4 regions of the Sphingosinithalassobacter sp. CS137 genome follow, and region 4 is predicted to be linked to each of the others. Evidence: predicted binding sites of a transcription regulator. Region 4 holds the regulator's gene; each other region holds the start of a gene.

Region 1 (3,187 bases), 1.2 Mb from region 4:
CCTTCACGGAAGAGGAGACGGGCGAATACAGCGAGAGCGCCGTCACCCCCGTCTTCGGCCTCGTCGTGAAGCCCACCAACCGCATCTCGCTCTACGGCAATTATATCGAGGCGCTGGTACAGGGCGCGACCGCCCCGGCGAGCGGCGCGAACCCGGACGGCGGCGGCACGCTGCCCGTGCGCAACGCGGGCGAGGTGCTCTCCCCCACGCGCTCCGAACAGATCGAAGTAGGCGCGAAATACATCGCCCCACGCTTCAGCGCCGGCATCGCGCTGTTCCGCACCGATCGCGCGATCGCGATCCTTACCCCCGATCCCGACTCCACCGACATGCTCGTCTTCGGGCCATTCGGCATCCAGCGCCACCGCGGCATCGAGGTGAGCTTCGAGGCCGAGCCGCTCGACGGGCTGCGCCTCATCGCGGGCGGATCGGTGATCGACGCGAAGCTGCGGCGCACGCAGGGCGGAGTCAACGAAGGCAATCAGGCGGTCGGCGTGCCGGAATATCTGGTCAACGCCAACGCCGAATGGGATCTCCCCTTCGCGCGCGGGCTGACGCTCACCGGCCGCGTTGTCCACACCGGCGAACAGCCCGCTAATATCGCCAACACGCTGTTCCTCGAAGACTGGACGCGCTTCGATCTCGGCGCGCGCTACGTCGCGGTGGCGGGCAACATGCCGCTCACGCTGCGCTTCAGCGTCGATAACGTAGCGAACGCACGCTACTGGGCCTCCGCCTTCGACAGCTTCCGTCCCGACCTGCTGCAAGGCGCCCCGCGCACCTTCAAGCTGTCCGCCTCGCTCGAACTGTAAGCCACGCCGGCGGGGGCAGCGCGCCCCCGCCGGACGCCGCGGCTCAGATTTGGGCGAAGAAGTCGGGCAGCACGTTCGCTTCCTCGCGCACCACCTGCCGCACGCGAACGCCAAGCGGCGACCTATAGACTACCCCTGCCGAGGCGATACCACGGCACCCCCAATGCGCTCCCCGCGTTACCCCCGCCATGACCGACACGATCGAAACGCTCCGCGCCCGGATGGAGGCCGCTGCCGAGGCGATGGAGTTCGAGGAGGCGCGGCGGCTGCGCGATCGGATCAACCTGCTGCGCGGCGGCGCCGATGGCGCTGCCGCCGCGGGCGCCGACACCAGCGGGCTCACCCGCCAACAGCCCGGCGCGATGGGGCTCGGAACCTCACGCGGCCGCCCCAGCCGCCCCGAAGGCTGGACCCCGCCGAAGAAGCCCGATCCGCTGACGCGCGGCCGCAACCGGCGCGACGGCGCGCGCGACTGACGCCGCGCCGACCCCGCGCGTGCCGCCCCGCCGCGCCGCGCCCCTCGCACTCGCAGCACCGCGCCCCTATCTCCCCTCTGTACCCGCCTTCAGAACAGAAGTAGAACTTCCCGAATGAGCCTAAGCCATATAAGCGTCCGCGGCGCGCGCGAGCATAATCTCAAGGACGTGTCGGTCGATATCCCGCGCGATACGCTGACGGTGATCACCGGCCTGTCGGGCAGCGGCAAGTCGTCCCTCGCGTTCGACACCATCTATGCCGAGGGCCAGCGCCGCTATGTCGAGAGCTTGAGCGCCTATGCGCGCCAGTTCCTCGAGATGATGCAGAAGCCCGACGTCGATCATATCGAGGGCCTCTCCCCCGCCATTTCGATCGAGCAGAAGACGACGAGCCGCAACCCGCGCTCCACCGTCGCGACGGTCACCGAGATCTACGATTACATGCGCCTGCTCTGGGCACGCGTCGGCGTGCCCTATTCGCCCGCCACCGGCCTGCCGATCGCGGCGCAGACGGTCAGCCAGATGGTCGATCGCGTGCTGGCATTGCCCGAGGGCACCCGCCTGCTGCTCCTCGCGCCCGTCGTGCGCGGCCGCAAGGGCGAGTATCGCAAGGAGCTCGCCGAGTGGCAGAAGGCCGGCTTCCAGCGCGTCCGCATCGACGGCGAGACCCATCTGATCGAAGAGGCCCCCGCGCTCGACAAGAAGTACAAGCACGACATCGAAGTCGTCGTCGATCGCCTGGTGGTGCGCGAGGATATCGCGACGCGGCTGGCCGACAGCTTCGAAACGGCGCTCAAGCTGGCCGACGGGCTGGCGTACGTCGATCTGGTAGATGCGAGGGTGGCGGACCTCGCCTCCCCCCTCCCGCCTGCGGGAGGGGCCGGGGGTGGGCTCCCGGCCAGCGTCAACGAAGCGCCGCAAGCGTTTCGCGCTGATACGACGGACCTCCTCGATGGCGAGCGCGAGCCCACCCCTAACCCCTCCCGCATGCGGGAGGGGAACGCGGTTGGCGGCGCGATGAAAGGCGCCGGCATCCCCGAAAACCGCATCGTCTTCTCCGAACGCTTCGCCTGCCCCGTCTCGGGCTTCACCATCCCCGAGATCGAACCCCGCCTGTTCAGCTTCAACGCGCCGCAGGGCGCCTGCCCCGCGTGCGACGGCCTCGGCGAGCGGCTCGAATTCGACGAGGGCCTCGTCGTCCCCAACGAGGACCTCAGCCTCAAAAAGGGCGCGATCGTCCCCTGGGCGAAATCCAATCCGCCCAGCCCCTATTACATGCAGGTGCTCGGCAGCCTCGCGCGCGAATTCGGCTTCAGCCTCGAAACCCCCTGGGCCGAGCTCCCGCCCGAAATCCGCGACACCATCCTCCACGGCACCAGGGGCAAGCCCGTCACGCTCACCTTCGTCGACGGCCGCAAGAGCTATGACGTGAAGAAGCCGTTCGAGGGCGTGATCGGCAACCTCAACCGCCGCATGCTCCAGACCGAAAGCGCCTGGATGCGCGAGGAGCTCTCCAAATATCAGGCGAGCCACCCCTGCGAGACCTGCGGCGGCGCGCGCCTCAAGCCCGAGGCGCTGGCGGTCAAGGTCGCCGGCGAGCACATCAGCCACGCCACGCGCCTCAGCGTGGTCGACGCGCTGCAATGGTTCGCCGACCTGCCCAACCACCTCACCGACCAGCAGCGTGAGATCGCCCGCGCCATCCTCAAGGAAATCGACGAGCGGCTCGGCTTCCTCAACAACGTCGGCCTCGATTACCTCAACCTCGATCGCACCAGCGGCACGCTCTCGGGCGGCGAGAGCCAGCGCATCCGCCTCGCCAGCCAGATCGGCAGCGGCCTCTCGGGCGTGCTCTACGTGCTCGACGAGCCCTCGATCGGCCTCCACCAGCGCGACAAC
Region 2 (3,187 bases), 1.5 Mb from region 4:
GGCGGTGTCTCCAGTAGATCGGTCTCCGGGACCGCCGTGTCGAGCCAGTGCATCACCTGCCGCCGATGGATGATCGCGCCGTGCCGCTCCTGATAGCGTGCGACCTCGGGATTCGCCGCGACGGTGACGATCCGGTAGCAGTGCGGCCATTCGCCCATCGCGGACTCCCATATGGCGGCCAGGTAGAAGAAGTTGCCGCCCTCGAGCGTCACGCGATAGCGCTTATCGCCCACGGTCATCAGGAACTCGGAAGCCGGAACCAGGCAGCGGTGGCTCGGAAAAGACCTTCCTTCCGAGCGGATAAAGCGAAACGATGCGCCGTCGCCGAATCGCGGATTGGAACCCCAGGCCGCCTCGACCATCTCAATCTCTTGAGCGTCGTCCGGATTGCGCCGGATGATGGCGCGGCGGGCCCCAAGCGGCGTATCGGAATCGAAAGGCGTTGGCGTCGAGTCCATGACCGGAACATAATGGGAACGAGAGTGAGTCGCAAGGAGGCGTTGAAGCGTGTGCAATGACTATCGTCTGGAAGTCGATATCGCCTCGATCGTCCAGGACTTCGACGATCTCAAGATCAAGATAACGACGCCCGAGGGCCGGCCGAACGTGCCGGCTCGCGAGGATATCAAGATCAGCGACAGCGCACCGATCGTGCGGAGCGTCGAGGGTGAACGCGGCCTCGGCGAGCTGGTCAACCGGCGCTGGAGCTGGCCCGGTCCGGGTGGAAAGCCAGTGTACAACTTCCGGTCCGAAGGCCGCGAATTCACCTCGGGCCGCTGCCTGATCCTCGCCGACGGCTTCTATGAGTTCACCAGGCCCGAAGAGCCCGGGCAGAAGCGCAAGACCAAATGGCTGTTCACGATGCGCGATCATCCCTGGTTCTGCATCGCAGGTATCTGGCGGGACAGCCCGGCAGGCGAAGCGTTCACCATGCTGACGATGGACGCGGGCGAGGACGTCGCGCCGTACCATCACCGCCAGATCATCCCGCTCGCCCGCGACCGATGGGCCGACTGGCTCGATCCGGGCGTGCCGGCGCAAGAGGTGCTCAAATATCTGCCGAGGGGCAGCCTCCCTGCTACCCCCGTGTTTCCACCGTCGCCCGTTCAGGCGGCGATGCTTTGACGATGGCCGATCCGCATTCGCTCGAACGCTTCGTCGAGGCGCAATCCTCGATCTATGCTACTGTGCTTGGCGAAATCCGCCGCGGCGCGAAGCGATCGCACTGGATGTGGTTCATCTTTCCGCAGCTTGCCGGACTGGGGCAGAGCCCAACGTCGCAATTCTACGCGATCCGCTCGTCCGAGGAGGCGCGGGGCTATCTCGATCATCGGCTGCTCGGGCAACGCTACCGCGAATGCGTCGACGCGCTGCAAGATCTTCGCACGAGCGATGCTGTGGCTGTGTTCGGCTCGATCGACGCAATGAAGCTGCGATCTTCGCTCACTCTGTTCGATACGGTTCGGCCGAGTCCACTGCTGACAGCCGCACTTGAGCGATGGTTCGGCGGCGAGCGCGACCCCACAACGCTGCGGCTCCTCGAGCGGTAGCCGGTGAGGCGACTGGCCGGGGGAAAAGCCGCGCGGATTCCTAACGCTTGACGAATCCTGAGACTCGTCGGAACATAATAGGAACACACGAGTCGATGTTCTCTGATGCCTGCCCTGTCTTCAATCGAGCGGCCCGACGCCGACCAGCTCGCCGCGCTGCGAGCCGAGCTTTCGCGCGTCCAGTCGGTCCGCGGGCCGGTGGGGGCGTTCGGCCTCGGCGCGCTCGACGACAGGCTGGCGGATCATGGCCTTGATGGCGCCGCGCTGCATGAGATCGCCGCAGGCTCCGCCACGCTGAGCGATGACGCCGCAGCGACGTTGTTCGCGGCGGGCATCGCCGCGCGGTTCGCAAACCGGCCGGGATCCACAGTGCTCTGGGCGCTTTCCCGCTTTGATCTCTATGCGCCTGGTCTCGAACAGGTCGGTCTCGGTCCGGATCGCATCCTCTATGCCCAGGGCCGAAAAGACAGCGAAGTGCTCACGCTAGCCGAGGACGGTCTCCGGGACGGCTCGCTTGCTTGCGTTGTTGCCGAGGTGAAGACGGCCGACCAGACCGTTACCCGCCGGCTCCAGCTCGCGGCATCGGATGGGCGCACGCCGATGCTGCTCTATCGGCGGCATCGGTCGCGCGACCGATGCCCGTTCTCTGATCCATCTTCCGCCAAAACACGCTGGCGGATCCGCTGCCTGTCCTCTGCGCCGTTGCCCTTTCTGGGGGTGGGTCGGGCGCGATGGTCGGTCGAACTGGTCCGTCAGCGCGGCGGCAATCCCTTCTCCCTCGAACTTGAAGCCTGCGATGATACGGGTTGCCTCAATCTTCCTGCCGCAATTGCCAATCGAGCGGTTGCGCCGGTTGGAGCGGCCAGTCGGGCCGCCTGAGCCGGACGCGCTTTCGCTCGTTCCGCACTTTGCGCTGCCGGTGGACGATGATCCGGACGCCTGTTCTGTGCCGAGGGGCGGCGGCTGGCGACCTGGGGCGCGCTGGGCGCGTGACGGCGCTGCGGGTCCCAGGCCGAGCCAGGACGAGATCGATGCGATGCCGGCGCATCAGCGGCCATCGATGCGGATGCTGGGGCGCCGCAGCGAGCCTGCCGCTCACCCGTTCAACGCGATGCGGCCGGATGAGGGTGCTCCGGGCGTTTCGGCATCGCGGCAGCCGATAGCCTGGCGGTGGAATCGGCCGATGATCCTGATCGAGCGCGTCGGGCAGCGCGACGTCGTCAGCGCCGCATGCCCCGTCGCATTGGAGCTGGGCTTGCGGCCGGGCATGGCCGCGGCGCACGCACGTGCGCTGGTAACCGATCTCGAAGTTCGTGATGCCGAGGCGGAGGAGGACCGCGCTTTTCTCGACCGGCTTGCGGTGCATGCGGTCGGCCATTGGACGCCGACCGCCAGCGCAGCGGCGCCGGACGGCATCTGGCTCGATCTCACCGGCACCACTCACCTGTTCGGCGGCGAGAACAGGTTCTGCCGACGGGTACTGGCGTTCCTCAAGCGGCTCGGCTTCACCGCGAGTATCGCAATCGCGGGGACGCCGGGCGCCGCGCACGCGTTCGCGCGCTATGGCGGAGCAGCGGTCACGGTCCTGCCGCCGGGCGCCGAAGCCGAGGCGATCGCCAACCTGCCGATCGCGGCGC
Region 3 (3,187 bases), 210 kb from region 4:
GTCACCAGCGGGGGCGAGCTTCGTCAGCGGGCGCGGCGTGGTTTCGACGACCGGCAGCGCCTCGATCCGCTTGGCGCCGGTCGCGACTTCCAGCGCCTCGAACCGCTGGGCCTGAGTGAACACCTGGCTCTCGAGGCTGCCGACCATCGCATTATAGGCGTTGCCGGCGAGTTCGAGATTGCGGCCCAGCTTGGTGACGTGGCTGCCCATCGTCGCCAGCCGCGAATGCAGCTCCTTGCCGAGCGCGGCGATCTCGGCGGCCTGTTCGGCGATCTTCTCCTGCCGCCAGACGCTGGCGACGGTGCGCGCGATCGCGACCAGATTGGTCGGCGTGGCGAGCAGCACGCGGCGCTCGAACGCCCATTCCCACAGCGCCTCGTCCTGCTCGAGCGCGGCGGTGAGGAAGTGTTCGCCGGGAATGTAGAGGATCACATAGTCGGCCGCGTCGCCGAACCGCTCCCAATAGCTTTTAGAGCCGAGCTGCTGGGCATGGTTGCGGATCGCGCCGGCATGCGCCTTGAGGTGTGCGCGGCGCGCCTCGTCATCGACTTCCTCGCTGGCGTCGAGATAGGCGTTGAGCGAGCATTTGGCGTCGATGATGAGCTTGCGCCCGCCGGGCAGGTTGACGACGACGTCGGGGCGCAGCCGCCCGTCCTCGGTATCTACCGAAACCTCGGTGCGGAAATCGACATGGGCGCTGAGCCCGGCATGTTCGAGGACGTTCTTGAGGCTCTGCTCGCCCCAGCGCCCGCGCGCCTTGGGGCTCGAACGGAGCGCATTGACCAGCCGCGCGGTCTCGTCGCGGACCTGGGTATGGCCGAGATGAAGCGTCTTCACGGCTTCGCGCAGCTCGCGATAGCTGCCCTCGCGCTCCTTCTCGACGCGAGTCAGCCCGTCCTCGTAGCGCTTGAGCGTCTCGCGCACCGGATCGAGCAGCGCCTTGAGCTTTTCCTCGCTCTTCTCGCCCGCCTGGTTGAACCGCTGATCGGCACGCTCGAGGAAATTCTTCTGCGCTTCGCCGAGCACGCGCGTGGCGAGTTCGGCAAAGCGCGCCTCCATGCCGGTCGTTTCCGCCTTGAGCGTCGCGAGATCGGTCTGCGCGCGGCCAAGATCGGCGGCGGCGGCGCGGAACTCGCCTTCCCATTTGTCGCGCTCGACCCGCATCTTCGCTTCGCCGCGGCTGCCGAGGAACCAGCCGAGCGCAAGGCCGAGCAGCAGCGCGCCGGCGACGATCAGGACGGTTTCAAAACCCACGCAAATCTCCCGAAGGTCTCACTAAGGTCGCACCTCCGCGCGCGGACGCGCCCCTGCGCGCGCCCGCGCGAGAGAGCACAGGATAATGGGAACATAGCTGGAACGATGCGTGTAGGACAGCCCTTTCTGCGCACACGCCGGAACTCGCCTCGGAACGCCTCCGTTGGGAGCACGACAAACCCCTGAGCAAGGAGAGAAAGCGATGTCGATCGCCGAAATGATCAAGGCCCATCCCGATGTGGCGGGCAATCTGAACGAGCCGCTAGCGACGGCGGTACGCCACGCGATGTTCTGCGCCGCCATCTGCAACAGCTGCGCCGATGCGTGCGTGGCCGAGGAAATGGACATGCGGCGGTGCATCCGCCTCTGCCTCGACTGTTCGGACGTCTGCACCGCGACCTACCGGATCGCGACCCGGCGGACAGCGAGCAACGAGGAACTCATCCAGGCGACGCTGCGCCTCTGCATCCAGGCGTGCGAGACCTGCGCGGCGGAGTGCGAGAAGCACGACAACGACCATTGCCGCCGCTGCGCGCAGATGTGCCGCGAATGCGCCCGCGACTGCAGGGCCGCGCTGGAGACGTTCTGACCGGAAATGGAGGGCCGGTGTCGGGACCGACGGCCGGCCCTTCGGCTCAAGCCGCGGCCTTGCGGGCCTTTTCGAGCTTTTTCAGGATCATCTGGCGCTTGAGGCGCGAGAGATGGTCGATGAAGACGATGCCTTCGAGATGGTCCATCTCGTGCTGGATGCAGGTGGCGAACAGGCCTTCGAAGATCTCGTCATGCGCCTCGCCCTGCGCGTCGAGCCACTTCACGCGGCAGCGGGCGGGACGATCGACGTCGGCGAACTGATCGGGGACCGAGAGGCACCCCTCGGTATAAGTCGACATCTCTTCGGCGGGATCGAGAATCTCGGGATTGATGAAGACGCGCGGGTCGCGGATCGGCTTGCCTTCCTCGTCCTCTTCCTCCTGCAGATCCATCACGACGATCCGCTTGGGCACGCCGACCTGAATCGCGGCGAGGCCGATGCCGGGCGCGGCGTACATCGTATCGAACATGTCGTCGATCAGCTTGCGGACATCGTCGTCCACCGTTTCGACGGGAGTCGAGACGGTCTTCAGACGGGGATCGGGCACTTCGAGGATGGGTAGGATCGCCATGCCCGCGATTTAAGGACTTAGTCGCGGCGAATCAATCGGTGCCGCCTGCAAGGCGGCGAGGCGGGCGCGGTCGAGTCCAGATGGCGCTATGTGTGCGGCACGTCCCTCGCCTTCGCTCGGGACGGACGAGGTTCCGCTCCGCTCCAGGCAGGGCCGCGCCTTGCCTCAGACGACCGGGCGGCGCGCGCGGAGCGCCTGGGCGAGCGTGCCTTCGTCGAGATAGTCGAGCTCGCCCCCCACCGGCAGGCCATGGGCGAGTTGCGTGACGCGCACCGGATAGCTCTCGATCCGCTCGGCGATGTAATGCGCGGTGGTCTGGCCCTCCAGCGTCGCGTTCATCGCGAGGACGACTTCGTCGATGCCGCCGGCGGCGATGCGGCGGACGAGGCCGTCGATCGCGAGATCCTCCGGCCGTACGCCGTCGAGCGCCGAGAGCCGGCCGCCGAGCACATGGAACTTGCCGGGGAACAGCCGCGAGCGATCGAGCGCCCAGAGATCGGCGACTTCCTCGACCACGCAGAGCGCCCGCCCCTCGCGCCGCGGATCGGCGCAGATGCCGCAGGGATCGGTGGTGTCGACATTGCCGCAGATCGAACAGGTGGCGAGCTTTTCCGAAACCGCCCCCAGCGCGGCGAGCAGCGGCTCGAGCGCCGTCTCGCGCTTCTTGAGCAAGTGCAGCACCGCGCGGCGCGCCGAGCGGGGGCCGAGGCCGGGCAGTCGGGAAAGCGCCTGGGTGAGCGCGTCGATTTCAGGAGAGGCCATGGCCGGGA
Region 4 (3,187 bases):
GCCGTCATTGCTTCATCTCCCGTGATCTGGTGAGCCGCTCTCCTGACCTGCCACGGGGCTGCACGTCATGAGCAAAGGCTGAGGCTTTGGTGAGGCGCCTGAAAACCTGCTCGATCCGGTCTACACCTCCCGCCGCCCGAGGCGTAGGACGACGGGCATGACCGCACCGCTCCTTCCTGTCGATGAGGCGCTTGCGCGCCTGCTGGCGCTCGCATCGCCCCTTGCCGTCGAAGCGGTTCCGCTCGCCAGCGCCGCCGGGCGCTGGGTCGCCGAGGACATCGCCGCGCGGCGGACGCAGCCTTCCTCCGATCTCTCGGCGATGGACGGCTATGCGATCCGCTTCGCCGATCTTCCCGGCCCCTGGAGCGTGATCGGCGAGAGCGCGGCCGGGCGGCCCTTTGGAGGTACGGTGGAGCCGGGCGAGGCAGTGCGGATCTTCACGGGCGCACCGCTGCCGACCGGCACCGATACAGTGCTCGTTCAGGAGGAAGCCGCGCGCGACGGCGAGGCGCTCCGGCTGGCTGGCGAGGGGCCCGCCCATCGCGGCCGGAACGTCCGCCGCCGCGGGCTCGACTTTGCCGAAGGCGACCGGCTGATCTCCGCCGGCGATCGCCTCACTCCCGCCCGGCTCGCCCTGGCAGGTACTGCCGGGCACGGGGCGCTGCCGGTCCGCCGACGTGTGCGCGTCGCCATTGCCGCCACCGGCGACGAGCTGGTGCCGCCCGGCGCCGCCGTGGGCGTAGCGCAGCTGCCCGAAACCAACCGGCTGATGCTCGCCGCGCAGCTCGCCGATCTTCCGGTCGATCCGATCGATCTCGGCATCCTGCCCGATCGGATGGACGCGCTTGTCGCCGCGTTCCGCGAGGTGGATGCCGATGTGATCGTCACCAGCGGCGGCGCATCGGTTGGCGACCATGATCTGGTCCGGCCCGCCCTCGAAGCCGCGGGTGCGACCATCGACTTCTGGCGCATCGCGCTGCGCCCCGGCAAGCCGATGATGGCGGGCAGGCTCGGCGGCGCGGTCGTGCTCGGATTACCGGGCAATCCGGTCTCCGCCTTCGTCACGGGGTTGCTGTTCGTCCGCCCGCTCGTCGCGCATCTCTCCGGCGCTGCCGAGCCCGGAGTGCGCCCGCGCCGCGTGCCGCTCGGCGAGCCGCTGCCGGCAAATGGCCCGCGTGCCGATTATCTGCGCGCCGAACTGCGCGACGGCGCCGCATTCGCGTCCACGGTGCAGGACAGCGGGATGCTGCGCACGCTCGCGCGCGCCAGCTGCCTGATCGTGCGTCCACCGCATGTTCCCGCGGCGGAACGGGGCGACTCGGTGGAAATCCTAGACCTCGCTTGACTTGGCGAAACGTGTTGCTTAAACGTTCCGCGTCTGTTCTGACGGAGACGAACCATGCTCACGCGCAAGCAGCACGAGCTTATCTGCTTCATCGCTGATCGCCTCAATGAAACCGGCGTGTCGCCTTCCTTCGAGGAAATGAAGGACGCGCTCGATCTCAAGTCGAAGTCCGGCGTTCACCGGCTGATCTCGGCGCTCGAGGAGCGCGGCTTCCTCCGTCGCCTGCCGAACCGCGCCCGCGCGCTCGAGGTGCTGAAAGTGCCCGAGCGCGGCGAGGTGAAGGGCGGCTCGCGCGGCGAAGTCGTGCCGATCACGGCAGCGCGTGCGGCGCCGCGTCCGGCGCCCGAACCCGCGAACGACGTGGTCGAGATCCCGCTCCATGGCCGGATCGCCGCGGGTACTCCGATCGAGGCGCTCGAAGGCTCGACGATGCTGCCGGTGCCTGCCGCGCTGCTCGGCTCGGGCGAGCATTATGCGCTCGAAGTCGCGGGCGATTCGATGGTCGATGCCGGCATTCTCGATGGCGATTATGCGCTGATCCGGCGTACCGACGTTGCCCGAGACGGCGAGATCGTGGTCGCGCTTATCGACGATGCCGAAGCGACGCTGAAATATTTCCGCCGCGAAGGCGCGATGATCCGGCTCGATCCTGCGAACCGCACCTATGACGCGCAGCGCTACCGTCCCGATCAGATCCGCGTGCAGGGGCGGTTGGCGGGGCTGCTGCGGCGCTACTGACCAGCTTCTTCGGTTCCATTCGGATGGGCGGACCCCCATCTGATGGAGCGAAGGAGGCGCCTTGCATGAATCGGATCGAACAATTCCTGGCCGCGCGCAACAGCGGTGAAGTCACGTTGCTGGCGATCGTTGGCGGCATTCTGATCTTTGCGCTGGGAGTCGCCTTCGGCGAGGCGCTCCACCTTGCGCTGGACGCCGTCGGCGGCTGACCGCACATTCGGCGGACGGCCGCTGCACGCGCTCGCGCTAGCGTCCGCGCTACACTACCCAGCAATAGCATCCCCGCCCGTATTGCTGCCGCGAGACCCGGGCGTTCAGAAACCGGCGGCGGCCGATCGCATCTGCCAGGGATGGCGATCGCCTGGCGGCACCACGGTCGCCACTCGTTCCGTCGCGAAGGTGATGCTCACGCCGCCGGTCCGCGCGAGTGTAGCACGGTCGAGCTTCAACCAGCGCGGTGTGCAGGTGCGCGGCAGTCGCCGGTCGCTCACCACCACATCGGCGGTACGGCACAGCGCCACCAACTCTCCGATCGGAACATAATAGGCGCTGCGCGTGGCCACGATTCGCCAGTTCCGCCCGCCCTGGCGCACATCGGCGATGCACAGATCCGCGCTGCATCGTGCGCTCGGCTGTTCGGCGAGCGCAGCAAGATCCTCTTCCACCCCGCCATTCTCGCCCAGAGTGGTGCGAACATAGTCCCCCGCCCGGTCCCGCAGCAGCGCCATGCCGCCACCCGCAGTGCGAAGCGCCAGATGCCGTCCGTCGCCGGTGACGAGCAGATCCGGCGGCGGCGGCGCCAGCGTCCACAGCGCGCCCGCCGTCAGCGGAACGAGCCCGAGCAGCCGCGCCCGCGTCCGCCATAGTGCGATCCACAGTCCGCCCAGCACGACCAGCCCGAACGCACTCTGCGGCATCGCCGGCAGCGCCGCGACCGAACCGGGCGCGTTGGCAGTCGTGTGCGCGAGCCAGAGCAAGCCTTCGAGCGCGAACCCGGCGATCCACCACAGTGGCACGCCCAACCCGGCGAGGTCGAAAACGAGCGCCAGCGCCTCGATCGGCATGATGACGAAGGTGGTGAGCGGGATCGCGACGATGTTCGCC

Evidence for each region. The regulator LexA, encoded in region 4, represses DNA repair genes until DNA is damaged. The targets are predictions, from matches to a motif close to GTTCCNCNCTTGTTCT.
Region 1: a site for LexA is predicted at 1,380-1,395, ahead of uvrA (excinuclease ABC subunit UvrA). Genes of this name have one in related genera too.
Region 2: a site for LexA is predicted at 1,620-1,635, ahead of H7V21_RS11455 (protein ImuA). Genes of this name have one in related genera too.
Region 3: a site for LexA is predicted at 1,343-1,358, ahead of H7V21_RS02825 (DNA recombination protein RmuC). Genes of this name have one in related genera too.

Annotation. Positions count from the first base shown of each region.
Region 1 is NZ_CP060494.1:2,840,817-2,844,003, reverse strand. Features, by position in the region: gene H7V21_RS13950 (TonB-dependent receptor) at 1-812, shown strand, start outside; gene H7V21_RS13945 (UvrB/UvrC motif-containing protein) at 1,001-1,288, shown strand; gene uvrA (excinuclease ABC subunit UvrA) at 1,403-3,187, shown strand, end outside.
Region 2 is NZ_CP060494.1:2,315,934-2,319,120, forward strand. Features, by position in the region: gene H7V21_RS11440 (SOS response-associated peptidase family protein) at 1-458, opposite strand, end outside; gene H7V21_RS11445 (SOS response-associated peptidase) at 508-1,125, shown strand; gene H7V21_RS11450 (DUF1810 domain-containing protein) at 1,128-1,550, shown strand; gene H7V21_RS11455 (protein ImuA) at 1,656-2,429, shown strand; gene H7V21_RS11460 (DUF6504 family protein) at 2,470-3,187, shown strand, end outside.
Region 3 is NZ_CP060494.1:592,496-595,682, forward strand. Features, by position in the region: gene H7V21_RS02825 (DNA recombination protein RmuC) at 1-1,254, opposite strand, end outside; gene H7V21_RS02830 (four-helix bundle copper-binding protein) at 1,457-1,843, shown strand; gene def (peptide deformylase) at 1,890-2,417, opposite strand; gene recR (recombination mediator RecR) at 2,583-3,179, opposite strand.
Region 4 is NZ_CP060494.1:798,502-801,688, forward strand. Features, by position in the region: gene H7V21_RS03700 (hypothetical protein) at 1-8, opposite strand, end outside; gene glp (gephyrin-like molybdotransferase Glp) at 158-1,345, shown strand; gene lexA (transcriptional repressor LexA) at 1,400-2,083, shown strand; gene H7V21_RS03715 (hypothetical protein) at 2,149-2,292, shown strand; gene H7V21_RS03720 (ComEC/Rec2 family competence protein) at 2,398-3,187, opposite strand, start outside.